Regions from separate parts of the Kribbella sp. NPDC023972 genome, predicted to be linked through region 2. Evidence: riboswitches for the same ligand, from Rfam matches in the RefSeq annotation. Region 2 holds a riboswitch; each other region holds the start of a gene.

Region 1 (9,749 bases), on a different contig from region 2:
GGGGGCGTGACATGGCGCACGACGGGCTCATCGCGGTGCTGGGGGCAACAGGACGTCAGGGCGGTGCGGTCGCCCGGCACCTGCTGGCCGCCGGCTGGCGCGTGCGCGCCCTGACCCGCAAGCCGGACTCCCCGGCTGGTGATGCCTTGCGGGCGACTGGAGCCGAGGTCGCCGGATGCGACATGGCGGACCCGGATTCGTTGCTCCGTGTCTTCGAGGATGCGTACGGCGTCTACAGCGTGCAGAACCCGATGATCGCGGGCCACGACGGCGAGGTGCGGCAGGGCAAGAACGTCGCGGACGCGGCGAAGGCCGCCGCGGTGCAACACGTGGTCTACGGATCGGCCGGGCCGGGTCTGCGCGGGACCGGAGTCGACTCCTGGGAGTCGAAGCTGATCATCGCCGACTACCTGCGTGAGCTCGGTGTTCCGCTGACGGTGCTGCGGCCGACGGCGTTCATGGAACTGATGACGGACAAGGACTTCTACCCACCTGTCGCGGTCTGGGGTCTGATGCCCAAGCTGGCCGGCGACCAGACGCCGGTGCCCTGGCTGGCGGTCGACGACCTCGGCGCGATCGCGGCCCGCGCCTTCGCCGAGCCGTCCGAATTCGTCGGCACGGAGCTTCCGCTGGCGGCGGAGTTCCGCTCGATCGCCGAACTCCGCCAGGCTTGGACCGCGGCGACAGGGCGGCCACCTCGCGGCTTCCCGATGCCGCTGTGGCTCTTCGAGCGCTTCGTCGGCAAGGACCTGACCACCATGTGGCGCTGGCTGGCGGCCAACCCGGTGGCCGTGGACCCAGTGGACACGGTGAAGCTGCTGGGCCTTGTCACAACTGTCGGGCAGTTCCTAGAACGACGGCAGGCCGGTGACCGGTGAGGACGCCAGGGCGGAGTGGTAGCGGCGGGGGACTCGGCCGGCCAGGCGGGCGGCGCGGCCGGCGGTGACCGCGTCGCGCATCGCGGCTGCCATCAGGGCCGGTTTCTCGGCCCGGGTGACCGGGGTGGCGAGCATGACCGCGGCGCAGCCGAGCTCCATCGCCAGCGCGGCGTCACTCGCCGTACCGATACCTGCGTCGACGATCACCGGGACGTTCGCGGCCTCGGTGATGAGCGCGAGGTTGTGCGGATTGCGGATACCGAGGGCGGACCCGATCGGCGCCGCCAGCGGCATCACCGCCGCACACCCGGCCTGCTCCAGCCGGCGGGCCAGGATCGGATCGTCGTTGGTGTAGGGCAGCACGGTGAACCCGTCCGCGACCAACGCGTCCACGGCGTCCAGCAACTCGATCGGGTCCGGCATCAGCAGGTGATCGTCGGCCACCACCTCGACCTTGATCAGGTCCGTCTCCAGCGCCTCCCGGGCGAGCTTCGCGGTGAGCACCGCCTCGGCCGCGGTGTGGCAGCCCGCCGTGTTCGGCAGGACGTCGATGCCGTGCCGCTTGAGTACGTCGAGGATCGAGCCCTCGTGGCCGGTGCCGAGCCGGCGCATCGCGACCGTGGTGAGTTGGGTGCCCGAGGCAATCAACGCCTCTTCCATCACCTCGAGGTTGGCGGCACCGCCAGTGCCCATGATCAGCCGGGAGGAGTACGTCCGCCCGCCGAGCTCCAGTGGATCGTCCATGACGTCAGCCTCCCTGAACCGCACTGACGATCTCGACCCGGTCGCCGTCCGTGAGCGTCGTCCCGGCCCACTCCTGCCGGGTGAGCACGGTCTGGTTGACCGCTACAGCGATTCCGGTCTGCCGGTCGGAGTACTCCCGGACCAGCTCGGCTACGGAGCGGCCCGGCGGCACCCTTGTCGGCTCGCCGTTGACCCACACGTCGTACGCCATCGCTTCCTCCCTACGCCGGCATTACCCGAGACAGGTTCAGCGGTCGGCGACACCCTGGTCAGTCGCCCTCTCAGCCCACTGTGGCGCGAGCTCCCGCGGCTCTTTCGACCTTAACCACTCCGAAACGCTCAGACAACCAGCGGTTCCGACAGGCGGGCAGCAGCTCACAGGGTCGTGACACCAAACCCCTGCCGTGCGCCCGTCCGGGCCGCTGTCACACTGCAGGGGGCTGCACTGTCTTAGCTGGCGACCGGTCGGCAACTGGCGTGGTTGGAGGCGTACTGGATGACCTCGGCGGAGTTGGAGGAGGCCGCGGCGGTGTTTGGCGGCGTGCGGCCGCGGTTGTTCGGGATCGCGTACCGGATGCTTGGTAGTGCCGCTGAGGCAGAGGATCTCGTCCAGGACGTGTGGTTGCGATGGCAGACCACCGACCGCAGTAAGGTCTCGAACCCAGCGGCGTACCTGGCCACGGCGATCACCCGGCTGGCGATCAACGCGATGCAGTCGGCGCGGGTACGCCGGGAGACCTACATCGGGCCGTGGCTGCCCGAGCCGGTCGACACGAGCGCCGATCCGTATCTCGGCGCCGAGCACAACGAGGCGCTGGAGTTCGCCGTACTGCTCATCCTGGAACGGCTCTCGCCGACGGAACGGGCGGCGTACATCCTGCGGGAGGCGTTCGACTACCCGTACGGCCAGATCGCCGAGATCATCGGGTCCACCGAGCCGGCCACGCGCCAACTGGTCAGCCGGGCGCGCAAACGCCTGGTCGCGGAACGTCGCAATCCGGTCACTGGGCCGGAACAGCGCGAGCTCCTGAGCGCGTTCGTCACCGCGGCCCGCTCCGGTGACCTGGCGGCGCTCGAGAAGCTGCTCGCCGACGACGCCATCAGCTACTCCGACGGCGGCGGCGCGGTCCGGGCCTCCCGCTTCCCGGTGGTCGGTCTCGAACGCGTAGCGAAGTACCACAAGGCCTTCGCGGACCGCTTCTGGACCGGCGCCGACGTGGAACTGGCCACCGCCAACGGCCAAGCAGTCGCGATCCTCCGCCGAGACGGCATCGCCTTCGCCATGTGCACGGTGACCGCATCCCCCAACGGCATCAACCAGGTCCTCTGGCTCCTGAACCCGTCCAAACTCACCACCTTCAACCCCACAGCGGCGTAGCAGTCACTGCGCGTCGTAGTCGTTTTTGGGGCCGCTCGGCCGGGTACCGGCCCCCTGCTGTTCTCGAGCTCAGGAGGGGCGATGAACGATCCGATCGATCGCATCGCGAACGTCTGGGGAACCCGGACGCCGTATGCGACAGGCGCCGACTGGCCGGCTCGTGTCGACGAGTTCATCGAGGACGGTACGGCGCCAGGCGAGGTCGACTGGGTGCAGTCGGCGTGTGTGCTGTGCTCCAACGGCTGCGGGATGGACATCGGTGTCCATGACGGCCGGATCGTCGGTGTCCGAGGCCGATCCGCAGACCGCGTCAACCACGGGAGGCTGGGCCCCAAAGGGCTGTTCGGCTGGCAGGCGAACAACTCGGCCGACCGCCTCACCACTCCACTGATCCGGCGCGACGGCACGTTGACACCGGCAACCTGGGACGACGCGATGGAACTGATCGCGGAGCGCAGCAGGCTGGTGCTGGACGAGCAGGGCCCGCTCGGTATGGCGTTCTACAGCAGCGGACAGTTGTTCCTCGAGGACTACTACACCCTCGCGCTCGTCGTCCGCGGCGGCATCGGCACCCCGCACCTGGACGGCAACACCCGGCTGTGCACCGCCACCTCGGACTTCGCGCTCAAGGAGACCTTCGGCACCGACGGCGCCCCCGGATCACTGACCGACTTCGACACCTGCGACGCATTGTTTGCCATCGGCCACAACATGCCGGAAACCCACACCGTGCTGTGGTCCCGCGTCCTCGACCGGTTGCACGGCCCTGACCGTCCCCGGCTCGTCGTCGTCGATCCCCGCCGTACGAAGATCGCGCAGGAGGCCGACGTACACCTTGCCATCCGCAACGGCACCAATCTTGCCCTGCTCAACGGAATCCAGCACGAGCTGATCGAGAACGACCTGGTCGACCGGGCCTTCGTCGACGCGCACACCGTCGGATTCGACCAACTCGCCAACACGGTCGCGGCCTACCCGCCTGACCGCGTCGCCGGGATCTGCGGTGTCGAGGCCGACGAGATCCGGGCCGCGGCGCGGATCATCGGGAGCGCCGAACGACTCGTGTCCACCTGCTTGCAAGGCGTCTACCAGTCGCACCAGGCCACCGCGTCGGCCTGCCAGGTCAACAACATCAACCTGCTGCGCGGAATGATCGGCAAACCCGGAGCCAGCGTCTTCCAGCTCAACGGGCAGCCGACGGCTCAGAACACCCGCGAGACCGGCGCGAACGGCGACCTGACCGGCATGCGGAACTGGCAGAACCCCTCCCACGTGGAGGAACTCGCCCACCTGTGGAACCTCGATCCGGCGCAGATCCCGAGCTGGTCCCCGCCCACCCACGTCATGCAGATGTTCCGGTACGCCGAGGAAGGATCGGTCCGGTTCCTGTGGATCATCGGCACGAACCCAGCGGTGTCGCTCCCGGAACTGCACCGGATCCGGTCCATCCTCCAGCAGGAGCGGCTGTTCGTGGTGGTCAGCGACCCGTTCCGCACCGAGACCGCCCAGTTCGCCGACGTCGTCCTGCCCACCGCCATCTGGGGTGAGAAGACCGGCACGTTCACCAACCACGACCGCACCGTCCACCTGTCCGAGAAAGCAGTCGATCCGCCCGGCGAGGCGCGATCGGACATGGACATCCTCACCGACTACGCCGACCGGCTCGGACTACACGACAAGGACGGCCGGCCCCTGGTCAAGTGGCGAACTCCCGAAGAGTGTTTCGCGGCCTTCCGCGAGGCGACCCGCGGCCGCCCGTGCGACTACTCGGGTCTGTCGTATCAGAAGCTGCGCGGGGCAGGTGGCATCCAGTGGCCCTGCACCCATGACAACCCCGAGGGCACTGAGCGGCTCTACACCGACCAGGTCTTCAACACCCAGACCGAGTACTGCGAGGACTACGGTCACGACCTGCTCACCGGCGCCGCCCACGAACGCAAGGACTACGCCGACCTGCAAGCGGACGGCCGGGCGATCCTGAAGGCCGCTGAGTTCCTGCCCCCGCACGAGCCGCCCGACGACGACTACCCGCTGCTCTTCACCACCGGGCGTACGGCGTACCACTTCCACACCCGCACCAAGACCGGGCGCGTCGCGCAGCTGCAGGCGGCCGCACCGACGGTCTGGATCGAGATCGGAGCGAGTGATGCCGAGCCGCTCGGCATCACCGAAGGTGACCTCGTCCGGGTCGAGTCCCGGCGCGGGAAGCTCGAGGCGAAGGCGCGGGTCAGTGACATTCGGGACGGCGTCGTCTTCGCCCCGTTCCACTACGGCTACTGGGACCAGGACGAGGCAGATGGCGACCGGCCGACCGCTGCGAACGAACTCACCAGCACCGAATGGGATCCGGTGTCCAAGCAACCACTGTTCAAGGTCGCCGCCGTCCGGGTCCACAAAGTGGCGGAGGAGCAGCCGTGAAGATCGATCAAGCGATCAACGATGTCCGCGACGCCGAAACCGAGCTGGCGAAGCGGCTCCGCCTGACGGGCGAACGTCACGCCGTCGAGCACGATCTCTACCACCTCGGCCACACCATGGCCCGGCAGTGCGCCGACCATCTCGACCAGTTGGCCACGGTCAGCGGCAAGTACGGCGTACAGACCGAAGAGGCCGAGGTCGCCGAATCGCCCGGCCTGCTGGAGACGGCACGGCACAAAGCCTCCGAGGTTCTTGGCCGGTCCGAGACGACCGGTCTCCTGCTGCTGCGCGACCTGCGCGAGGTGTACCTCCGGGCACAGGCGGCGGAGATCGCCTGGATCATCCTGATCCAGGCCGCCAAAGCCAGTCGCGACACCGACCTCCTGACGATCGCCACCAGTTGCCACACCGAGACGGAAACCTGCGCCAAGTGGTTGCGAACCCGCATCAAGGAAACCAGCCCCCAAGTCCTCGCCACGGGCTGACTCCTGAGCCTCGGCATACGCTCGATGTGACGACCTGCAACTGAAGGAGGCCGCGGTGACCAGTACCGAGACCTCGTACGACGTACCGGCCCATGTGGAGACCCTGTACCGCGACGGCGTCACCGCGGCGAAGGGCGTCTTCTCGCGCGACTGGATCGAGCAGATGCGCGAAGACATGATGGACGCCTTCTGGACCGCTGTTCAACGCCCAGGTGGAGCGGTCGGACGCGGGCCCCGTCGGTGGTACGTCGAAGTCCACCCCCAAGACATCTCGGGGTTCGTCGACCTGGTCACGCACCCCTGGGTGACCGGAATCTGCGAGACGGTGCTCGGGCCGGACTACGAGATCGTCGAGCTCGGCTTCGACGTACCGTTCCAGGGAGCCAGGAACCAGCCGTGGCACCGCGACTTTCCGTCACCACCGCAGACCTACCGCGACCGACGGATCACCTCACTGGCGTTCAACCTGACCGGCGTGGACGTCACCACCGACATGGGTCCGTTCGAAATCGCCCCCGGCACCCAGTGGGACGACGGCCGGCACTGGGAACATGAGATGTTCCCACCCAAGGCCGCCTGGTCCCGGTACAGCGAGCGAGCAGTACGGAAGTATCCCCAGATGGGCGACGTCTCCGCCCGCTCCGCACTCACCGTCCACCGCGGCACCGAGCACCGATCGCCGATCGCCCGGCCGGTCCTCGTCCTCGGCGTGGACGCGCCCGGCGCCGGGCACTCGGCCCTGCACGACCCGATGGTGACCCACGCGTACTACGAAGCACTCCCCGAGTCCGTACGCCGCCACCTCGAGTGCCGGGTCGTCGACGAACTCTTCCCCATCACGCAGAAGCACGATATCGAGGGCCTGGTCATGGGCGCCGACTGAGCAGCCCACACCACTGGCGCGCGGTGACGGGAGTGAATGGTGGTGCATCGGGGCACCGTAGGGGGTACGGAGCGGTTCAGGCCGGTCCGGCGTACAAAGCGGCAGGGACACCCGTGCTCGGGTGTCGGTCCCTCACGAGACCAACATCTAGGACTGGGCGATGACTTCAGCAGTAAGTTCCGATGATTCGCCTCCGGGCGAATTCCAAGCCGTCGGTGGCAAGCTCGAACGGGGCCTCATCTGGGTCTTCATCGTGGTGCCTACCCTCGCGCTGCTGCCAGGGATCTACTTCGCGTGGGGCGGCTGGATCGGCTGGCACGACATCGTGCTGCTGGTCGTGTTCTACGTGATCACCAGCACCGGCATCGGGGCCGGCTACCACCGGGCCTTCACCCACGGATCCTTCAAGAGCAAGCGCGGCCTCAAGATCGCGCTCGCTGTCGCCGGGAGCCTGGCTCTCGAAGGTCCGGTCATCCGCTGGGTTGCCGACCACCGCAAACACCACAAGTTCTCCGATCGAGAGGGAGATCCGCACTCGCCCTGGCGCTACGGCACCAGCGCGTGGGCGGTGACGAAGGGGTTTGTGTTCGCCCATGTCGGCTGGGTGCTCTGGGGTCAGGATCGCGCCGAACCGAAGCACTACGCCCCGGACCTCCTGGCGGATCGCGACATGGTGTCGATCTCGCGGCACTTCCGCACGCTGGCGGCGATATCTCTGCTGGCACCCGCGTTCATCGGTGGCCTGTGGGACAGGTCGTGGCACGGTGCCGCCACCGGATTCTTCTGGGGCACGCTGGTCCGCATCGCGCTGATGCACCATGTCACGTTCTCGATCAACTCGATCTGCCACGTCACGGGTAACAAACCCTTCACCTCCCGCGACCGGGCGGGCAATGTCTGGTGGCTGGCCATCCTCAGTCAGGGTGAGTCATGGCACAACCTTCACCACGCCGACCCCACGTGCGCACGCCACGGCGTACTCAAGGGACAGATCGACATCAACGCCTGGTTCATCAAGCAGTTCGAACGGTTCGGCTGGGCGTACGACGTCAGGTGGCCGAACCAGGAACGCCTCGAGAGGAAGCGTACGGCCGCACGCCAGGTCACCTGATCGGACCGACCTGGGATCAGCGGTGCTGGTCGATCAGGTTGGCCGCCATCGCCTGTGCGCGCCGCGCGGCGTGGGTGTCGCCTTCTGCGGCCGAGACGATGGAGCCTTTCATCAGGATGTGCCAGGAGCTGGCGAACTCCTCCGGCTCCTGCAGGCCGGCTTCGGTGGCCAGGTCGGCGATCACGGTGCGGATGTTTCGCAGGTGGCGGATGCTGGCCTGGCCCAGCACGTGGTCGGGGCCCATCTCCAGCAGCACGTTCACGAACGTGCAGGCGTCGAACCCGTCGCTGCGGAACCACTCGTCGAAGACATCGAACACGGCGAGTAACCGGCCCTCGGCGGTGGCGCCGCGCCTCCGGGCCTCGGCCTCGACCATGCCCAGCGTCCAGAGCTGCTCGCGCTGCTCGAGCACCGCCAGGACGAGATCGGTCTTGGACGGGAAGTGCCGGTAGAGCGTCGCTTTGGCGATCCCTGCTTTGGCGATTACCTCTTCGACGCCGACGTCGCGAACACCTCGTCGCGACATCAGCCGGTAGGCGGTATCGAGGATGCGCTGCCGCGGCGCCTGTGTGCGCTCCGCTGCCGCGTCGACCGTCATGCCACGCACCCTACGCCCTCGACATCGGCCCGGGAACCAGGTAGAAAGAGTTGTCTTCCTACCCCACGTTCAGTGTGGCGGTCGGAGCCTTCCGGCCTCGTCTGACCCGAGCACATCGAGCAGCGGTGTGTGCAGACCAGGGCATCGAGCGGATCCGACTCGGAGGAACCGATGACCTCTCCGGCAGCCGACGCCACCCCTCAGCCGCCCGATGCGGCGCAGCTGGACAGCGCCGCAGACGCACGCTGGCGCCCGATCCTCGACGAAGACCGGTGGGAGAACCTGGTCGTCGAGTTGCACGAGGCACTCGATCTGCAGCAGACGATGGACCGGTTCCTCGCGTTCGCGGTCGATTTCCTGGCCTGTGACCACGCGACCATCGCGCTGCGCCATCGCGCCAGGATCACGGTAGGCGCCGCCACCGACGAGGCTTCCCATGCCGCGCTGCTCGCTCAGCTGGACTGCGGCGAAGGACCGTCCCTGACGGCGATCTCGACCGGCCTGAGCGTTCTGGTCAGCGACACCGAACGCGAGACCCGCTGGCCGCTGTGGGCCGCCCGAGTGACAGCCCGCGGTCGCTCGATCTTCGCCATTCCACTCACGGCCGCCGGCTCCACCTTCGGCGCGTTGACCTTGATCGGTGAACATCCACACAGCTTCGACGCCGAAGACGCCAAGGCGCCGCGTGTTGCGACGTACGGCGCGGTGGCGATCGCAGCGGCCAAGGAACACGACTCCCTCGTCGAGGCCGTGCACGCCGGCCAGCTCATCGGACAGGCCGTGGGCATGCTGAGAGAACGCTTCAGCATCGACGACAGCCGCGCCTTCGACATCCTGAAACGCCACTCCCAAGACTCCAACACCAGACTCCGCGAAGTAGCCCAACACCTCCTCACCACCGGCCACCTCCCCACCACCAACCCACCCACCCGCCGCTCCTGACCACCTGCGACCTCCGGCCCGGCAACACGCACTCGGGCTCGGCAGGCGCGGGGCCTGCCATCGGTCGGGGATGATGTGGCGATGGATGGCTGGGAGGACCAATTCCCCGAACTGTTTACTCGAGCGCCCTTCCAGTGGGGCGGTGTCGCGGATGATCGCCTGGAGGTGCAGTTCGTACTCGAGCGGCCGGCAGACCACCTCGTGAGCAACGTGAAGGTGATTGGCCGGTCCGGAGGAGGCGTCGTCGTGTGCGCCAGTGACCAAGGCTGGCGGTTCCTCCCAGGTGGCACCCGCGAGCCAGGAGAAACGATC
Region 2 (9,749 bases):
GTGCTCATGTCCTGCGCCAGTCGTTGCACGGCCGCGGCCGGCGTCATCGACAGTCTGCCGAGCTCGGCTCTGGTCGGCGTTCGTACGCTCCCGCCACCCGGCAGGGGTGGAGACGTCACGTACTGAGCGAGCGTTTCCGAGCCGAGATTCACCAGATGGGTCCAGGCCCAGGGTGCGTCGGGAGCGCTGCGCTGTGCGAGGCCCGCGATCCGCTCGTCGGCTTTGCCTTTCACCTCGGCCGCCACGACCAGCCGCTGCGGCCACGTCCCCGGTGGCGTGACCGAACCTACCGGGTTCACGACGGCGAGCGGCGGGATTTTCCGTTTCAGGATGCGGTTGATCTTGTGGTCGGCGAGTTCTCGCTCCAGCAACGGGCCACTGGCGACGGTCCGGATCAGGGCGTCGTCGTACCGGGCCGAGGCACGGTTCCGAACCGCCAGGAACCCGCTCACGGCCTTCTGCACCTCCACCGCGGAGATCGCCGGCATCGGGCTCGGCGTCGGCGTGGTCGTTGTCGGGCTGGCGGCCGGCGAAGACGGCTGGGCCCCGCCCTCGGCTCCGTCCGAGCAGGCGGAAAGCGCAGCAAGAGCAACCAGTGTGCCGAGCAGACGTCGTCCGTTCATGTCCCGAGAAACTAGACCGGCCAAGTCCAGAACCGGTCCAGCGAGCATCCAGATGTGGTTCACCGGCCACCACACGTCAGGGGCCTGCAATACGTCGCGGAACTCACCACGTTCCTCGACCGGTACCGCTGAGCGTCGGCGCACCGGGCGAGTTGTCGGCGGGCACCGGGCGAGCTCCTGCTGACCGCAATGACTGGTTGCCTCGGGTTCGTTAGTGAGGGACGCGTGACACTCCCCTTTCGGGAGGCATGAGTGGGTCGGTAGGGTGAATCGTCATGACCACCCGGCGGACTGGCCAGCGCGCGGATGCGCCTGCCCGGAAAAGGAAGGGTGGGCGGCACAGCCGGAAGACGTCGTACCGGGCGCAGTGGTTGTCGGTGACCGCGCTGGCGGTGCTGGGGACTGTGGTGGTGGCGCATCCGGACGCGACGAACCGGCGGAGTCTGGCGGCTGAGGTGGCGGCCGGGGTTGCCGCGTCGGCGGTCGAGGTGCCGGTCAGTACGCCGACGCCGACGCCGGTGGCCACGCCGACGCAGAAGTTCACCACGCCGCAGCGTCCGGCGCCGACACTGACCCGGCCGCCGAAGGGCTCGAAGCCGAACTACTCGGTGTCCAGCGGCAAGCTCGCCGTCGTACCGGGGTCGGACAAGGCGACCGGCGTCCGGGACAAGCTGACCTACCGGGTCGAGATCGAGCAGGGTCTGTCGGTCAACGGGGCCGCGGTCGCGGCGGTCATCCACCAGACGCTGACCGACCCGCGCGGCTGGCAGGCCATCCACCCGGTCAACTTCGAGCGGACCGACAAGGTCGACGCCGATCTGCGCATCATCCTGGCCACGCCGACCCTGACCGACAAGCTGTGCCTGCCGCTCGACACCGGCGGTGAAGTCTCCTGCCGGGTCGAGGACCGGGTCGTGCTGAACGCGAAACGCTGGATGTACGCGATCCCGGCGTACGCGGGGAACGTCGCGCTCTACCGCAACTACCTGGTCAACCACGAGGTCGGGCACGCGCTCGGCCACGGCCACTCCACCTGCACCAAGGCGAAGACTCCCGCGCCGGTGATGATGCAGCAGACCAAGGGCCTGGCCGGCTGTCTGCCGAACGCCTGGCCGACGATCAAGGCGACCTGAGCGTTAGGCGACCTGAGCGAAGGCCTCGTTCGTGAGAAGCTGAGTCCGAGGGGAGGAAGCAGCGATGTCGTCACAGGATTTCCCGACGTACGGCCGCGGTGAGCAGCCGGAGCAGCCGCCCGAGGAGCACCACTACGCCCCGCCCACGCCGTACGGCGGCAGCACCTACGGCTCCCCGCCCTCCGGGCAACCCCAGCCTGGCGCCTACGCCCAACCACAGTCGTACGGCTCCCCACCCGGCCAGTACGGCGTACCGCCGCAACCACCACCACCCGGCGGACCGGCCTACACCCAGCCACCCAACTACCGGCCAGGCTCCCCGTATGGCCCGCCCGCGCACCCACAGCAGCACGAGCTCCCTCAGTACGGGCGGGAGTTGCCCGTCGCACCTCGCGATCCCCGCGCGGCCCGCGTCGTGCTGCTTGCCGCGATCCTCGCCGGCGTCTACGGCCTGCTGGTGCTCTCGGTTCAGCGGGTGGCCCTGCGCGAGATCTCCCAGGCCCCGGGTTCCGCACTCAACCACCCGCTCCGTACGGACGTCATCGACACGATCGGCCAGTTGCTGATGCTCCTGGTCGGTGTGGCCGCGATCGCGATGTGGGCGCGCGACGTACTGGCCCGCCGCCGGGTCGGACGCGAGATCGACCCGATCGAGCTCGGCGGCCTGCTGCTGGTCGGGGTGTCAGTGGTACCGATCCTGATCTGGCTGGTGATGGTCCTGTCCACCGGTATGGGTGCCATCGACGACACGCTCGATCGGCTGCCGACGGCGTACGGCTGGGGTGGTATCGGCCTGCTGATCCTCGCCGCGGGCTTCCTGCTCGGCTACCGGGAGCTGAAGCCGCCGGTCGCCAACCCGGTCGTCCAGGCGCCGCCGGCCCGCCCGCCCTGGGAGTGAGCATCCCGATCGTCCTGGTCCCGGGCCTCGGCCTCGGGCCCAAGTCGTACGCACCCACGGTCGAGCACCTCATCACGCCGTACCAGATCGTCACCCTGCCCGGGTACGGCGAACCCGCCGGGCCAGGTGACGACCTGCGACCACAAGCTCTTGGTACGGCGGTCGCCGAAAAGATGCGGGAGCGGTCGGTCCTGGTCGGGCACTCGGCCGGCTGCCAGATCGTCGTCGAGACCGCGGTCGCCTACCCCGAGCTGGTCCATGCGCTGGTCCTGGTCGCTCCGACCGGAGACGTCCGTGCGGCGAGCTGGCGCGACCTGGTGGCCCGCTGGCTGGGCTCGGCCGCCCCGGAGTCGCCTCGGCTGATCCCGGCGCTCGCCCCGCAATACGCCCGTACGACGCTCTCCACCATCGCCCGGGCAGTGGAAGCAGCCCGGCACCACGATCTGGCTGGGGTGATCACCCGGGTGAAGGCGCCGATCCTGATCGTGCGCTGCCGCCATGACCACCTGTCGCCGGCCGAGTGGACGGACCGGCTGGCCGAGCTCACCCACGCTGAGGCCCGGACCCTGGCCACCGGCTCGCACATGCCGGTGCTGACCAACGGTCCCGAGCTGGCCGCTCTCATCCAGCGGGCAGCCGCTGCACCGGGCCGAACCTGAAGCGCTATCGTTGACGCGGTAACAACCTCTGCGGGAGCTCGCACCATGCGCGGGCTGAGAGGGCGACGCTGGGTCGCCGACCGCCTGAACCTGACCGGGTAATGCCGGCGTAGGGAGCAGGTCACCATGACCAGTACTGCTGTTCGTCCTGTCAACCAGACCGAGGCGCCGCTCGTCCTCACCACGGACACACCGCGCACTCTCGGCTTTCTCGACCAGTTCACCCTCTGGGGGAACCTCGGCATCTCGCTGTTCGGCCCGGTGACCGGTGCGCTCGTCGCGGCGTACACAGGCTCGCTGGCCCAGGGGCTGCTCGCGGTCGTGGTTGGTTGCGGGATCGGAGCGCTGGTGCTCGGCGGTGCGGCCGTGTTCGGTTCGCACACCGGAGCGCCGGCGATGGCGAGTCTGCGCGGCCTGTTCGGCCGACGCGGTTCGATGGCGCCGACGGTGCTGAACATCGCGCAGAACGTCGGCTGGGCGACGATGGAGATCATCGTCATCTCCCAGGCCGCGGTGGCGGTGACGAGTGAGCGCTGGCGCTGGCTGTTCGTCGTACTGGCCGGCGTGATCGCCACGGCGATGGCGGTCCGGCCACTGGGCAGCGTGAGGTTGCTGCGCAAGTTCATGGTCTGGCTGGTGCTGATCGCGTCGGTCTACTTGTTCGTGCAGGTGCTCAGCAAGCCGGTGCAGGATTTGCCGCAGGACGGTGTCTTCGGCTTCTGGCCGGCCGTCGACCTCGCTGCCGCCGGTGTGGTGTCGTTCGCACCGCTCGCCGCCGACTACACCCGCCACTCGCGCACGAACAAGGCTGCCTTCGCCGGATCGTCGCTCGGCTACGGGATCGCGGCGATCGTCTACTACGCGCTCGGCGTGTTCGCGGTGGCGACGTTGGGTACCAACAGCGCGGACGTGATCACCGCACTCGTCACGCTGCCGGCCGGTGCGATCGCGCTGTTCGTGCTGCTGGTGGACGAGGTCGACGAGGCCTACGCGAACGTCTACTCCACCACGATGGCCGCGCACAACCTGGTCGGTCACATCGACCGGCGGTGGATCTCGATCGCCATCGGCGTACTCGCCACCGGTCTCGCCCTGTTGGTTGACCTGGGCAACTACACGCAGTTCCTCTATCTGATCGGCTCGGTCTTCATCCCGCTGTTCGCGGTCGCGATCGCCGACTTCTTCGTGGTCAGCAAGATGAACTGGGACGTCTCCGGTACGGCGCGCTTCCGCTGGCAGCCGGCCGTCGCCTGGCTGATCGGCTTCATCGCGTACCAGTTGGTCAACCCCGGCACGGTGTCCGGCTGGTCGCCGTTCTGGCTCGATCTTCAGCAGCGCCTCTTCGCCGGCCAGCCCGTGCCCGGCTGGCTCGGCGCGACGTACACGTCGATCGTGATCTCGATGCTGGCCGCGATCGGGCTCGGCCGGATCGGGCGCCGACCGCTGGACAACTGACCCGGAGTAACCGGGATACTTGCGCAATGCTGAACTCCGCACTGCGCAGCCGGGCCGAGTACGCGGAACTGGGGGCCGACGGGCTGGCCGCGCGCACCACGCCCGAGCGGGACGCGGCGACCGTGAAGGCTGTCGAGGAGCTGCTGGACGGCCGCGAGTCGGTGCTCGACCTGTGTTGCGGGTACGGCCGGATCGCGCTGCCGCTCCGCCGGGCCGGCAAGGTCGTGCGTGCTCTCGACATCTCGCCGAACCTGATCGAGGCCGGCAAGGCGAAGGCGGACGAGGAGGAGTTGTCGATCGACTGGGCGATTGGCTCGATGACCGACCTGCCCTACAAGTGGGACTCGTTCGACGCGGTGATCTGCCTGTGGACGGCGTTCCACGAACTGTTCGCCGAGGACGAGCAGATCTCCACGATCTGCGAGATCTCCCGGGTCCTCAAGCCTGGCGGGCTGGCGATCATCGAGGGCCCGGTCTGGGGTCCGGCGACGGCGGCCGAGATCGCCAACGGGATGCGCCAGGGGCCGGAGCACCGGATCGTCACCACCGAGCACTTCGGCACCAGCAGCGTGCACTTCATCCACGACGAGATCAGCTACGGCCGGCTCTGCGCGGCCGCCGGAATCGAGGACTACAAGGTCTACAAACGGGACTGGGGCGGCCGCCGCCGGCTCATCCTGGAGATCAGGCACCCCGGAGCTGACTGACGCGTCAGATTCTTGAGCTGACCGCATTTCCGGAACCTTTCACCGGCCCCGGATCTCCTTGCAGGCAAGGGAAAACAAGAAGCAGATCCCCACTCCACACTGGGGATCTGCTCCTTGTTCCTTCAGTCTAAATCCCTTCTCGAGTCGGCGGGAAACTCAGCTTTTCGATTCCAGATTCAGCAGGAATCGCTTCGCTTCCAGCCCGCCGGCGTACCCGGTGAGTGCTCCGCTCGAGCCGATCACCCGGTGGCAGGGCAGCACGACGCACACCGGGTTCGCGCCCAGCGCCGTACCGACTGCCCGGGCCGCCTTGGGCTTGTGGATCTCCCCGGCCAGCTGCCCGTACGTCGTCGTACGTCCGTAGCTGGTGTGTGCCGGCAGGTCGGTCAGCACGAGTCGCTGGAACGGCGTCGCGAGCGCGAGATCCACCTCCAGCTCGAACTCGTGCCGGCGGCCGGCCAGGTACTCGTCGAGTTGCCGCCGTACGTCGTCCAGCGCCCGGGGCTGCCGGAGTACGCGCGGGGACACGGCCTTGGCGAGGCGGTTGGTCATGGTCTCCTCGTCACCGAAGGAGCTGGCCACGACCCGGCCGTTCGCGGTCGCGAGCAGCAGGGTGCCGATCGGGGTGTCGTGCAGGGTGTAGGCGACGTCGGCGGTAGGGAAGACCGGTGGTCTGAGGTCGGGTGCGGTGAGCCGGCCCAGCCGGCTCTCGAGGTCAGTCATCGTTCACTCCGAGTTTGGTGCGCAAGGTCGCGAGCGCGTCGCTGACGAGCCGTCGCGACGCGGCAGGCGTGGTGTCCAGGGCGGCGGCCACGCCGTGGTGGTCCAGGTCGCCGACGTACTTGAGCGTGACGGCGAAGCGTTGGCGTTCGGGCAGGTTGTTCACGGCCTGCCAGAGGTCGGGATCCGGCCAGTCCGCGGCGTCCGGGCCGTCGACGGCCACCGGCGGAGCTTCGTCGAGCGGGCTTTGTGGTCTGCGCGCCCGGTGCAGGTCGGTGGCGCAGCGGGCCGTGATGGTCAGGAGCCAGCTGCGGAGGTTCTTCGCCGAGGTGAGCTCGGGGTAGGCGGCGAAGGCTTTCTCCCAGGCCCGCTGGGCCACGTCGTCACCGTCCACCGGCCCGGCGAGCGCCCGCGCCAGCCGCGCCACGTCCCGCCAGTGCGCGTCGACCAGCGCCTGGAAGGGTGGCAGCGCAACCTTCTTCTCCGTAGCCATCACGTCAGTAGAACGCATGCCGGCCAACGGATGTGAGGGTGCCTGGTCCGGATCCCGAGATTGTGCAGTTACTCAGTAGACTTTGATGCGAAGATTGCTGACATGACGACGACCCTGCTCACCCGCCGTCGCGTCATCGATCTCCTGCGGACGGCGAGCGCCACCTGTCGGTGACCTCTTGACCCGTTGTCCCGGCGGAAGTCCCGCCGTACGAGGCCTCTGAACCGCCTCCCACTCCTCGCCCGGTCGTGGTGCTTCCTGCTGCCCACCGCCGGTCGTCCCTGCCCCGATTCCGAGGGAGAGACATGTCTGTTCCCGCATTGTCCGTCGTACCCGACCGTCTGGAGGAGCGGACCGTCGACGCCGACGTCTACCGGTCCGTCTTCCGTCGCCACGCCGCCGGTGTCGTGGTGATCACCGCGGAGGCCGGCCACGGTCCGGCCGGGTTCACCGCCACCTCACTGGTCTCGGTCAGCCTGCTGCCGCCACTGGTCTCGTTCGCGATCGCCACCAGTGCGTCCAGTTGGCCCACCGTCAGCAAGACCGGCAGCGTGGTGATCAACTTCCTGTCGGCCGACCAGCAGGCCATCGCCGGCCGGTTCGCCACCAGTGGCATCGACCGGTTCGCCGAGCCGACCCGCTGGTCCAGGCTCCGCACCGGTGAGCCGGTCCTCGACGACGCGCCGAGCTTCCTGCGCGCCCAGGTCGAGCACCGCTTCGCCGTCGGCGACCACTACCTGGTCGTCGCCCGCCTCACCACCCATTCCGAACGACGTGAGCACGAGCCGTTGCTGTACCACGACGGCCGCTACGCCACCGCCACTCCGCACCCGAAGGCCCATCATGTCTAGGACCCGCACGTACGCCGTACTGACCGCAGCACTCGCCATCGTTGCCCTGGTGACCGGCTGCGGCGGTGACGCCCAGGCCGGAGGCAGCGCCGCCGCCAAGCTCGCACTCGACGCTCCACTGCCCACCACCGTCCCGGACGGCGTGAAGATCGTCGTCGGCGATCCCACCACCCAGAAGGCGCTGGAGCTGTCCGGCCAGCTCGACAAGGTGTCGAAGTTCGTCCAGTTCGCCAACCTCAGCGGCGGTCCGCAGACCACCGAGGCGTTCCGGGCGAAGGCTCTCGACGTCGGTTCGGTCGCGGAGATCCCGCCGATCCACGCGACCTGGACCGGTCTGCACGTCAGGATCGTCGCCTCCAAGTTCCGCCAGGACCCGCTGAACCACCCGATCTACGAGCTCGGCATCGCTCCGGGTACGACGGTCAAGACGCTGGCGGACCTGCGCGGCAAGAAGATCGCCTACAGCCCGGGCCAGGCGCAGGGCGCGCTCATCCTCAAGGTGCTGAAGAAGGCCGGGCTGACCAAGGAGGACGTGCAGCTGGTCGAGCTGCCCAGCACCGGCGACGTGTACTCGCAGGCGCTGGCCGGCAAGCAGGTCGAGGTCGCTCCGATCGGCGGCGTACAGATCAAGCGGTACCTGGGCAAGTACGGCAAGGACGGCGCCACCACGATCGACCACGGGCTGCGCGACGACGCCGGCCACCTCTACGTAGCCACCGAGTCACTCGAGGACTCCGGCAAGGCCGCCGCGATCCGCGCGTACGTCGCCGCCTGGGGCGTCGCCCAGGAGTGGATCGACAAGCACCCTCGCGAGTGGATCGAGGGGTACTACGTGAAGGACCAAGGGCTGACCGAAGCCGACGGGCAATGGCTGGTCGAGAACGCCGGTCATCCGGACATCAGCGCCGACTGGAGCGACGCGATCCAGCGTCAGCAGGAGACGATCGAGCTACTCGCCAAGGAGACCGGCAACCCGGTGATCCAGGCCAAGGATCTCTACGACCTGCGGTTCCAGACCGTCGCCGCCGACGCGATCAAGGGAGCCGTGAAATGAGCGCCACCACTCTGCCCGGCCTGCGCACCCAGCAGGTGGCCGGGACGCCCGTCGTACGACGTCGAAGGCTCGGGCCAGGCCAGCCGATCAAGTTCGGCGCCGTCCTGGGACCGGTTCTGCTGCTGGTGATCTGGAGCATCGGATCCGCCACCGGCTGGCTCGACGAGCGGGTCCTGTCGGCTCCGTGGACGGTCGTCACCACGGCCGGCGACCTGATCGCCGACGGCCGGTTGCAGTCGAACCTGTGGACCTCCACCCAGCGGGCCTTCATCGGACTCGGTTTGGGCATCGTGCTGGGCGTCGTACTCGCGCTGATCTCCGGTCTGTCCCGGCTCGGTGAGGCGATCCTGGACGGGCCGATCCAGATCAAGCGGGCGATCCCGTCGCTGGCGCTGCTGCCGCTGCTGATCCTGTGGCTCGGCATCGGCGAGTCGATGAAGATCGTCACCATCCTGCTCGGCGTGTTCGTGCCGATCTACATCCACACCCACAACGGGCTGCGCACCATCGACGCCCGGTACGTCGAGCTCGCCCAGACCGTCGGGTTGTCGCACTGGGACTTCATCCGCCGGGTGGTCCTGCCGGGTGCGCTGCCCGGATTCCTGCTCGGCCTGCGGTTCGCCGTCACCGGCGCCTGGTTGTCGCTGGTCGTCGTCGAGCAGATCAACTCCACCAGTGGTATCGGCTACATGATGGAGCTGGCCCGGACCTACGGACAGACCGACATCATCATCGTCGGCCTCGTCCTGTACGGCGTACTAGGCCTGCTGTCCGACGGCGCCGTCCGCCTGATTCAAAGGAAGGCCCTGTCATGGCGCCGCACACTGGACTCCTGACGGTGCACATGGCCGCGCCTTCGGCACGGCGGGTCATGGGGCCTTGGCTCCCGGCCTTCCCTCGTCGTTCCAGTCGCTTCGCTCCCTCCACTCCTCAGTCCAGGCCGGGAGGCCCCATGACCGTCCAGGTGCGTGAGTTGGTGCGGCGGTACGACGAGCGAGCTGTCCTGGATGGTGTCGACCTGGACATCGCGCCGGGGGAGTTCGTGGCGTTGCTCGGGAAGAGCGGGTCGGGCAAGAGCACCTTGCTGCGGGCGCTGGCCGGGCTCGACTCCGGTGTCGACGGATCCGGCGAACTGGTTGTGCCGGGCAACGTGTCC
Region 3 (9,749 bases), on a different contig from region 2:
GTCGAATGTGATGGCCTGGCGGTCCGGCCTCTCACTCAGCCATCGGCAAGTACAGCTTCTTGTCGTGGGCCTTGAAGCTGTCGGACATCTCGGCGAAGCCGGCCTCGATCGCCTCCGCCGACGTCAGGCCCTTCTCCTCGGCGTACGCGCGGATGTCGGCGGTGATCCGCATCGAGCAGAACTTCGGTCCGCACATCGAGCAGAAGTGGGCCGTCTTGGCCGGCTCGGCGGGCAGCGTCTGGTCATGGAACGACCGCGCGGTGTCCGGATCCAGCGAGAGGTTGAACTGGTCCTCCCAGCGGAACTCGAACCTTGCCCTGGACAATGTGTCGTCCCAGGCCTGCGCACCTGGGTGCCCCTTGGCCAGATCGGCCGCGTGGGCGGCGATCTTGTACGTGATCACACCCGTTTTCACGTCGTCGCGGTCCGGCAGGCCGAGGTGTTCCTTCGGCGTGACGTAGCAGAGCATCGCCGTACCCAGCCAGCCGATCTGGGCCGCGCCGATCGCCGAGGTGATGTGGTCGTAGGCCGGTGCCACATCAGTTGCCAACGGCCCCAATGTGTAGAACGGCGCCTCACCGCACAGCTCCTCCTCGAGCCGCACGTTCTCGGCGATCTTGTGCATCGGCACATGTCCCGGACCTTCGATCATCACCTGGACGTCGTGCTCCCAGGCGATCTTGGTGAGCTCGCCGAGGGTCCGCAGCTCGGCGAACTGCGCCGCGTCGTTGGCATCCGCGATACACCCCGGCCGCAGCCCGTCGCCGAGTGAGAACGTCACGTCGTACGCGCGGAGGATCTCGCAGAGCTCGGCGAAATGCGTGTAGAGGAAGGACTCCTGGTGATGCGCCAGGCACCACGCGGCCATGATCGAACCGCCGCGCGACACGATCCCGGTGATCCGTTGCGCGGTCAGCGGAACGTACCGCAGCAGTACGCCGGCATGCACGGTCATGTAGTCCACGCCCTGCTCGCACTGCTCGATCACGGTGTCGCGGTAGACCTCCCACGACAACGCGGTCGGGTCGCCCTTCACCTTCTCCAGCGCCTGGTACAGCGGCACCGTCCCGATCGGCACCGGCGAGTTGCGCAGGATCCACTCGCGCGTCTCGTGGATGTTCTTGCCGGTGGACAGGTCCATCACGGTGTCCGCGCCCCATCGGGTGGCCCAGACCAGCTTCTCGACCTCTTCCTCGATCGAGCTGGTGACGGCCGAGTTGCCGATGTTGGCGTTCACCTTCACCAGGAACTTCTTCCCGATGATCATCGGCTCGGACTCCGGGTGCCGCCGGTTCGCCGGGATCACCGCGCGGCCGCGGGCCACCTCGTCCCGGACGAACTCCGGATCGACTCCCTCGCGGACGGCGACGTACCTCATCTCCTTGGTGATGGTGCCGGCGCGCGCGTGCGCGAGCTGGGTCAACGGCTCGCGCCCGGCGATCCAGTCCCGCCGCAGTGTGGGCAGACCGGCCTGTACGTCGATCCGCGCGGGGGCGTCGGTGTACGGGCCGGACGTGTCGTACAGGTCGAAGTGCTCGCCGTTGGTGAGGTGGACACGGCGGGCCGGGACCCGCAGCTCGCCGCGGTAGATCTTCTCCGAGCCCGAGATCGGGCCGGTGGTGACAGACGGACGGACCCGTGATTGGGCACTGTTTCCGATGGTTGTCACAATGCTGCTCCCTACGCCGGAATTACCCGGACAGGTTCGGCGGTCGGCGGCGCCGGTTCACCCAGCCGCCCTCTCAGCCCGCTACGGTGCGAGCTCCCGCGATCTCCAATTGTCGTGAATCACCCTAACGAAGATCTGCATACGGGATTCCGTGGGGCGCGTCACGTCCGCGGTTGGGCGTGAACCGGTAGCGTTCGGGAATGCGAGACCTCGTGTACCCGCCGGTGATCGGCTTCGCGAAGACGGCGTTCAAGGTGCTGGACCTGAAGTTCCAGCTGACCGGGACGGAGAACGTGCCGCGGACCGGCGGTGCGGTGATCGCGATGAACCACATTTCGTACGTCGACTTCGTGCTCGGCGGGTTCGGTGCGCTGCCGAGCAAGCGGCTGGTGCGGTTCATGGCCAAGGAGGTGCTGTTCCGCAACCGGTACTCCGGCCCGCTGATGCGCGGGATGCACCACATCCCGGTCGACCGAGCCGCCGGTACGGCGTCGTACCGGAAGGCGCTCGAGTACCTGAAGGCGGGCGAGGTCGTCGGTGTCTTCCCAGAGGCAACCATCAGCCGGTCGTTCGAGCTGAAGGAGTTCAAGTCCGGCACGGTCCGGATGGCCGCGGCGGCCGCCGTACCGGTGATCCCGCTGATCCTGTGGGGAACGCAGCGGATGCTGACCAAGGACCACCCGCGCGACTTCTCCCGGCACCGGACCATCGCCATCACCGTCGGCGAGCCGATCACCGTCACCCGCGAGGACGACCCGGTCGAGGCGACCGCCCAGCTGCGCTCGACCATGGCCGGGATGCTCGACCGCACCATCCGCGCCTACCCCGAGCAGCCCGCCGGCGCCTGGTGGCTGCCCGCCTCGTACGGCGGCGGCGCGCCCACTCCCGAGGAAGCCGACCGCCTGGACCGGGAGGAGCTGGCCCGCCGGGCGGCCCGAAGGAAGTAGCCAGCTACCGGACAGGACCTTGACCTCGGTGCGGTACGAGGGTACGAAAAGCACTTGTTGATGGAGCAGGAACCTGGGGGGTCCCTGTGCACTCGGCCGGGCGGTGGCGCGCGTGGCCGTCGTACTCAGGTGGGCGGGGGAAGTTGTAGTGGAATCATCCGAAGAGCTGCATCTCTTCGAGCCGGGGATCCTGACCGTGGCACCGCATGTCGCGGAGGACATCCCTGACGTCGGCACGTACTTCCTCGACTGGGCGGTCCGGGACCTGAACCCGGCGCAGGCCCGTGAGGTCGAGGCGGCGATCAACGGACGGCGTTGCCAGAACGGCTGGTTTCCGCTGGAGAGCCTGGACAGCATCGGCAGCCGTGGCTACTGGCGCGGGCCGCTGACGTACCTGGCCCGAATGACCGCCGACGACGGATCGATCGTGCAGGACTGGGCGTCCAGCGGACTGAGCGGCGCGAGCCGGAGCAAGATCGAGGCGACCGCCAACCACCTGCTGTTCCAGCAGGGCCATGCCGCCGCGGCCACCTGGGTGGTGGCGGTGCGACCGCAGGCCTACCTCGACGTGGCCGGCCTCGGTGACCGGCTGGCCGCCACCTGGGAGCTCAACCTGGGCTCTATCCGCCCCAAGGACGTGGCCAAGGCAGTACGCCGCTGGAACCGCTGAGCGGCCTCGCTGTCACTCCAGGATCAGGTGGGCCAGGCCGTAGCAGAGGGCGGCGACCAGCCCGGCCGCCGGGATGGTCAGGACCCAGGCCGTGATGATGCCCCTGGCGACGCCCCAGCGGACCGCGGACAGCCGCTTGGTCGCACCGGCGCCCATCACCGCCGAGGTGATCGTGTGCGTGGTGGAGACCGGCGCGTGCAGGCCGATGGCCATCACGTACAGGACCGTCGCGGCGACCGCCTCGGAGGCGAAGCCGCGAGCCGGGTCCAGGTGGATGATCCGGCGGCCCAGGGTGCGCATGATCCGCCAGCCGCCGGAGTAGGTGCCGAGCGAGATCGCGGTCGCGGCGGACAGCTTGACCCAGAGCGGGATGCTGTCGCCCTTCTCCACGTGGCCGGTGGTCAGCAGGGCCAGGAACATCACGCCCATCGTCTTCTGCGCGTCCTGCAAGCCGTGGCCGAGTGCCATCGCGGCGGCCGACAGCGACTGAGCCAGCCGGAAGCCGCGGGTCACCCGGCCGGGGTGAACGCGCCGGAACACCCAGAGGATCGTGAGCATCAGCGTGAACGCGCCGAGGAACCCGATCGCCGGCGACAGCATCATCGGGATGACGACCTTGTCCAGGATGCCGGACCACAGCACGACGCTGGTCGAGGCGAGCCCGGCGCCGACCAAGCCGCCGATCAGCGCGTGGGACGAGGAGCTGGGCAGGCCGAAGTACCAGGTGATCAGGTTCCAGGTGATGGCACCGAGCAGGGCGGAGAGCACGATCACCAGGCCGTGTTCGCCGGCCGGCGTCTCGATGATGCCTTTACCGACGGTGTCGGCCACCTCGGTGCCGAGGAACGCGCCGACGAAGTTCATCACCGCTGCCATCATCAACGCGACTCGCGGGGTGAGCGCGCGGGTGGAGACCGACGTCGCGATCGCGTTCGCCGCATCGTGGAAGCCGTTGGTGTAGTCGAACGTCAGCGCGATGACGATGACGGCGACGACGAGCGCGAACTCCACGCTCAGCTCTCCTTGACAGCGATCTGTTCGACCGTGTTGGCGACATGCTCGAAGGCGTCGATCGCGGCCTCCAGCAGGTCGACCACGGTCTTCACCTTCATCACCGTCAGCGCGTCGTACTCGCCGCTGAACAGCTTGGCGATGAGCCTGCGGTGGACCGCGTCACCGGTGTTCTCCAGCCGGTTGATCTCGATCCAGTACTCCGCCAGGTCCTTCATGGTGCGCAGCCGGGGCATCGTCTCGGCGGTCAGCTGGGCGGCCCGCTGAAGCACCTCGATCTGCTCCGCGATCTCCTCCGGCAGTTTCTCCAGGGAGAACAGGTGGACCGAGTCGACGGCCTCCTCCATGTAGTCCATCACGTCGTCGAGATCGGAGGCCAGCCGGTAGATGTCCTCGCGGTCGAACGGCGTGACGAAGGTCGAGTTCACCCGGCGGATGATCGAGTGGGTGGTCTCGTCCGCCGCGTGCTCGGCGTCCTTCATCTCGCTGGCGATCTGCTGACTTGACGCCAGCCCAGTTCCCGCTGTACTGCCGAGCAACTCGGCCAGGATCCGGGCCCCGTCGACGAGGTGGCTGGCGGACTCGGTGAAAAGGTCGTAGAACGTCGGGTCGTTCGGACGCAGACGTAACGGCACTTCAAGCTCCGGATGAACGAGGGACAAACCGTGAACATGCTAGGGGGAACGGGCCGCTGACGCGGCATCCGCCTGGCCAACGTACCGCGTGGCGGTGAACTCCCCGCCTGGACACGACCAGTGAGTAACCATTCGACTTCACCGCGTGAGTACGGCGTACAGGTCGAAGAGCCCGACGATCAGGACCAGACCAGCGGCCGCGCGAACCACCCGTTGGTGGCCGAGGGCATGAATCGGGGCACCCCTGGTACGGCGGTACACGGCGCTGACCGCGGCCCAGCAGGCCAGTGCCAGGACCAGTACGACGATGCCGAGACCGGTGCGGACGTCCGACGTACCGTGGCCGGAGGCAAGCAACAGGATGGCGTTCGCGATCAGACCCAGCGCGGTCCGGCGCCAGGCGAGCAGGGTGCGCTCCGGCTGCAGCCCTGGGTCGCGGTTCATCGCCACAGGCTGACCAGGAGGCCGATCAGGCCGACCGCGATGATCGTTGCCCCCAGCACCACCGGGAGCCGGGTCACCGGGAGCCTGCCGCCGCTGCGCATCGCGGTCAGGTTCTGCTGCCACCGGCGGAAGGCGCCGGCCGTGGTCACGATTCCGGCAGTGACCAGAACCACACCGATGATGCGAGCGAGCCAGCGGTCGGGCCCGAGATCGAGGAACTGCACTGCCGACAGGCCGCCGGCGTAGCAGGCCAGTGAGGTCCGCAGGTACGCCAGGTACGTCCGTTCGTTCGCCAGCGTGAAGCGGTAGTCGGGTTCCTGCTCGTCCGTCATCCGCAGCTCACCAGGCCGTGGCTCTCCTTGAGTGTCAGCACGCGCTTCACGCTACTCGTCAACTGCGCGGCGAACGTCTTGTCCTGCTCGGCCTTGGCGACCAGAGCGTTCACCATGGTGGCGGTCAGCCCCGTCTTGGCGTTGATGACGACGTCCCCCCCGGCAGCGACGAACCGGGTCGCCCGCTGGCCCGCAGGTACCGACGCCACCTCCGCGGCCGCTCCGACGTCGTCGGTGATCACCACGCCGTTCCAGTCGAGGTCACCGCGGACCATGCCCTGGATGACGGTCCGCGAGAAGACGGCGCGGTTGTCCGGATCGATCTTGCTGTAGGTGGCGGTGGAGATCATCACCATGTCGGCCCCGGCCTTGAGCCCGTCGGCGAAGGGCTGGAGGTCCGCGTCACCGCGGACGGTGACGTTGTCGACCACACCGGAGGAGAAGTCGGTGTTGCCGCGCACTCTGCCGAGCCCTGGGAAGTGCTTGACCGACGTCATCACACCGGCTTGTTGCATGCCCTTGACGAACGCCTGGACGGGCGGCCCGACCTCCTCGGGGGTATCGCCGTACTCACGATCCAGACTCCCGATGGGGGCATTCTGAGACTTCTGGGAGCTGGGTACGACGTCAGCCACCGGCCCGAGGTCGACGTTGACACCTGCCTGCTTGAGCTGGTCACCCCAGCCCGCCGCTTCGGCGGTGAGCTTGGAGCTCGACCAGGCGCCTTGCACATTCGCCGAGGGCATACGGTCGAAGCCGGAGCCCTTCAGACGCTGGATCTGACCGCCCTCCTGATCCGCGGCGATCAGCGGGCGGATGCCCTTGACCGTGGCGGCCGTGGTCGTGGCGGCCATCTCCGTACGGGTGTGAGAGAGGCTGCCGCCGTTGCCGAGCAGGAGGATGCCGCCTGGCTTCTGCTTCTGCACGACGGGGCGCTGGGACGAGGTCATGCCGTTGGCGCTGATGCCGGTCATGATCAGCTGGGCCGCTTGCTCTCGCAGGGTGAGGGCTTGCAGCTTCTGGTCGATACAGCTGGTCGGTGTCGGTGTCGGTGTCGGCGTTGAGGTTTGTGTGGGCGTCGGGGTGGGGCTTTGCGTTGTGGGCAGTGGCACGGAGGACGACGGCACCGTGCTGGGGCCGGCAGTGGGAGAGTCGGCGTCGCTGCAGCCGGCCAGCAGGAGTGCAGTCAGCGCGACCGCTGCTGCTGTGCGCCTCATGTCAGCGCCGCTCCCACGCGGCCCGGTCGACCGCGTCCCCGGAATGCCTCGCGAGCGTGGCGCAGACGTCGTACAGGTGCTCGATCTGCTCTTCGGTGAGCGCGTCGAAGATGGACTTGCGAACCTCGTCCACGTGACCGGGTGCGGTCTCGACCAGCTTCTGCCGGCCTAGGTCGGTGATGATCGCCACCTGGCCCCGACGGTCGGACTCGATGCCTTCGCGTCGTACCCAGCCGGCCTGCTCCAGCCGGTTCACCGCGTGCGACAGGCGGCTGCGTGAGCCCTGGGTCGCCACCGCGAGCTCACTCATCCGCAATCGCCCGTCAGGCGCCTCGGACAGTCGGACGAGGATCTCGTAGTACGTGTGCGGTATCCCTGCGTCGCGTTGCAGTTGCTGCTCGATCCGGGTGTTCACCACGCGCTGCGCCGCGATGAACGCACGCCAAGCCTGCTGCTCTCTCTCGTTCAGCCACCGGGGTTCCGCCATCCCCGCAGCGTAGCCAGAACCGGTCCGGATCGCTCGTTCAACCTCCTCTGTGCCAACCCTTCGCCCCTTCCGCTTACGTCCGAAGAGCTGGCGGGAGGTCTCTTCGCTTCTTCGGACGTAAGCGGGTTCGCCGCGGCCTAACTCCTGCTGCGTCGGGTGATGGTGAGGCCGACCAGGCGGGACACGACCATGGCGACGTACCCCAGGCCTGCCAGTTGTTCGAGCATGACCACTGATCTGCCCCACGACGTGATCGGGACGATGTCGCTCAGGCCTGTGCTGGACAGCGTGGTGAAGCTCAGGAACAACAGCTCCATCCAGGTACGGTCGGCGGTCGGGTTGGCGGCTGCCGTGAAGCTCCCCGGCACCACCACCTGGACGAACGTGTAGACGTACGCAAAACCCCAAGCCACCAAGGTGAATGTCGCACCGGTCGCGTACAGCTCGTCAGTGCTGACGTCGTGATCGGACAGCATGTACCGCAGCAGGCTGTAGGCGGCGTAGAAGTAGAAGGCCGCGTGCAGTACGGCGGAGACCGCCGCGACCGGCTGAGTGGGGTTGAACGCGTCGACCAGCGAGAGAACCACGGCCGGGATGCCGAGCCCGATATTGACCCAGGTCAGGCCGGGCGTCGCGCGTACCGAGAAGACGGCGAGCACGAGAACGACGATGCCGAGGATCTCGAACGCGACCCGCCCGCCGCGGGAGCCTTCCATCGCGGGGTAGACGAGAACGCCGAGCAACTGCACCAGCAACAACACCGCGGACGGATGCCGCCGAGCATTCGTGAACCAGTTCACCGAACGTCGTCCCCGCTGTCCGGCCCACCATCACGCGCTGGAGCCGCCTGCTCGACCGCCGTCCTCTCGGCAGCCTCTTTCTCACGGGCGTCATCTTCGCGGGAGGCGATGATGGCGGCCCGGCGGGCGAGGCGGTGGCTGCGCCGGATCTCGGCCTCGCGCAGCCGGCGGCGATCCTCGTCGGTCTCCGGGACGACCTGCGGCACCTCCCGCGGCTTCCCGTCAGCGTCGACCGCGACGAACACCAGGTACGCCGACGCCACGTGAACCTCCGGCCCGACGGAGTCCCACCGATCGGCCGTGATCCGTACACCGACCTCCATCGAGCTGCGACCGGTCCAGTTCACCTGACCGCTGAAATGCACCACGTCGCCGACCCGCACCGGCACGAGGAACGTCATCTCGTCCATCGACGCAGTGACCGCGGGACCACCCGAATGCCTGGCCGCCACCACACCCGCGACCGAGTCGACCAGTGTCATGATCACGCCACCGTGCACGGTGCCCAGCAGGTTGGTCTCGTTCTGCGCGGTGATGTGCGACAGCGACAACCGAGTCTCCGAGGTGGGCCGTGACGACGGCGTGCTGGACATCCTGCTCCACTCCTCCAGGCCTGACATGGTGTTGCCGCAGACTATCCGGGCGGTTGTCCACAGGTTCGAAACGACCGGCTGGAACGGGTGCCAATCCTCGTACTTTCTCTGGCGAGGAGGTCGCCACGATGACCATCGACAGCTCCACCGCACGTGCCCAAGACAACCACTCCGACCGGCCCGACCCGGTCCTGATTCCGCTGACCCGCACCCAGGCTGCACGACTGGTGCGCCTCGGTCTGACCGCCGCGGCTCGCCTCGGCCTACAACTGACTTACGAGGGCGGCGCGGCCCTCGTCCCGGTCGAGCCGACCGCGGACAGTCCGATCCTCGGCTTGAGCAACCTGGCTCGCGTCGTCTCCACGCAGGAGGAAGACCGCTGGCCGGCCATGGTCGAGGAGCACTTCGTCCAGGTTCTGCACCAACTGCGCATGGGTCCTCCGCAGCCGCCCACCGATCCCGAGCGAGAGCTGATCCAGCGCCTCGTCCCGCGCCACGCGCTCCCCGCCGAATGGACGGCGGACCGGGTGGACTTCCTCCCTGGCCTGATCTCGGTGCCCGCCACTGCCGACGACGGCGTCGTCACGATGTTCCTCGATCCGTCCGACCTCGGCCTGACCTGGTCCGCCGCCGAGCGGTACGGCCTGGCCAACCTCCGCCGTCTGACTGATCACGTCGAGTACGTCGACCACGACGACATCCGGATCGCCCTCGTCACCGGCACGATCTTCGCCGCGTCCCGAGCCCTCGTCCTCGACACCGTCCTCCGCGAATCCCTCCGCCTCGAGATTCCGCCGTACGGCGTACTCGCGGCCGTCCCCGCCCGCGACGTCCTCCTCATCCACGTCATCCGGGACCTGTCCGTCATCCCCGCCCTAGGCCGGATGCTCAACCTCGCGGCCCGCTGCTATTCCCACTCCCCAGGCCCCCTGGCCCCCGACGTC

Evidence for each region. A riboswitch is a leader RNA that binds a small molecule or an ion and turns the genes downstream of it on or off. The one in region 2 is predicted to bind thiamine pyrophosphate.
Region 1: linked by a shared signal. The riboswitch ahead of thiS (sulfur carrier protein ThiS) and the one ahead of AB0F43_RS18525 (cytosine permease) in region 2 are both predicted to bind thiamine pyrophosphate.
Region 3: linked by a shared signal. The riboswitch ahead of thiC (phosphomethylpyrimidine synthase ThiC) and the one ahead of AB0F43_RS18525 (cytosine permease) in region 2 are both predicted to bind thiamine pyrophosphate.

The regions. Positions count from the first base shown of each region.
Region 1 covers NZ_JBEZZH010000002.1:324,436-334,184, forward strand. Annotated here, with positions in the region: gene AB0F43_RS10705 (NmrA/HSCARG family protein) at 12-878, shown strand; gene AB0F43_RS10710 (thiazole synthase) at 849-1,622, opposite strand; gene thiS (sulfur carrier protein ThiS) at 1,627-1,833, opposite strand; TPP riboswitch at 1,824-1,940, opposite strand; gene AB0F43_RS10720 (RNA polymerase sigma-70 factor) at 2,119-3,000, shown strand; gene AB0F43_RS10725 (nitrate reductase) at 3,082-5,418, shown strand; gene AB0F43_RS10730 (hypothetical protein) at 5,415-5,903, shown strand; gene AB0F43_RS10735 (phytanoyl-CoA dioxygenase family protein) at 5,959-6,786, shown strand; gene AB0F43_RS10740 (fatty acid desaturase) at 6,947-7,897, shown strand; gene AB0F43_RS10745 (helix-turn-helix domain-containing protein) at 7,914-8,495, opposite strand; gene AB0F43_RS10750 (GAF and ANTAR domain-containing protein) at 8,667-9,437, shown strand; gene AB0F43_RS10755 (NUDIX domain-containing protein) at 9,519-9,749, shown strand, end outside.
Region 2 covers NZ_JBEZZH010000004.1:286,708-296,456, reverse strand. Annotated here, with positions in the region: gene AB0F43_RS18545 (hypothetical protein) at 1-623, opposite strand, end outside; gene AB0F43_RS18540 (DUF3152 domain-containing protein) at 899-1,756, shown strand; gene AB0F43_RS18535 (hypothetical protein) at 1,821-2,654, shown strand; gene AB0F43_RS18530 (alpha/beta hydrolase) at 2,651-3,313, shown strand; TPP riboswitch at 3,334-3,446, shown strand; gene AB0F43_RS18525 (cytosine permease) at 3,440-4,768, shown strand; gene AB0F43_RS18520 (methyltransferase domain-containing protein) at 4,795-5,475, shown strand; gene AB0F43_RS18515 (methylated-DNA--[protein]-cysteine S-methyltransferase) at 5,632-6,198, opposite strand; gene AB0F43_RS18510 (sigma-70 family RNA polymerase sigma factor) at 6,191-6,688, opposite strand; gene AB0F43_RS18505 (flavin reductase family protein) at 6,994-7,539, shown strand; gene AB0F43_RS18500 (ABC transporter substrate-binding protein) at 7,532-8,593, shown strand; gene AB0F43_RS18495 (ABC transporter permease) at 8,590-9,429, shown strand; gene AB0F43_RS18490 (ABC transporter ATP-binding protein) at 9,546-9,749, shown strand, end outside.
Region 3 covers NZ_JBEZZH010000002.1:496,530-506,278, reverse strand. Annotated here, with positions in the region: gene thiC (phosphomethylpyrimidine synthase ThiC) at 32-1,669, opposite strand; TPP riboswitch at 1,660-1,779, opposite strand; gene AB0F43_RS11555 (lysophospholipid acyltransferase family protein) at 1,870-2,616, shown strand; gene AB0F43_RS11550 (hypothetical protein) at 2,765-3,286, shown strand; gene AB0F43_RS11545 (inorganic phosphate transporter) at 3,299-4,297, opposite strand; gene AB0F43_RS11540 (DUF47 family protein) at 4,300-4,932, opposite strand; gene AB0F43_RS11535 (DUF202 domain-containing protein) at 5,071-5,376, opposite strand; gene AB0F43_RS11530 (DUF202 domain-containing protein) at 5,373-5,708, opposite strand; gene AB0F43_RS11525 (glycoside hydrolase family 3 N-terminal domain-containing protein) at 5,705-6,925, opposite strand; gene AB0F43_RS11520 (MarR family transcriptional regulator) at 6,927-7,412, opposite strand; gene AB0F43_RS11515 (potassium channel family protein) at 7,550-8,212, opposite strand; gene AB0F43_RS11510 (acyl-CoA thioesterase) at 8,209-8,805, opposite strand; gene AB0F43_RS11505 (hypothetical protein) at 8,934-9,749, shown strand, end outside.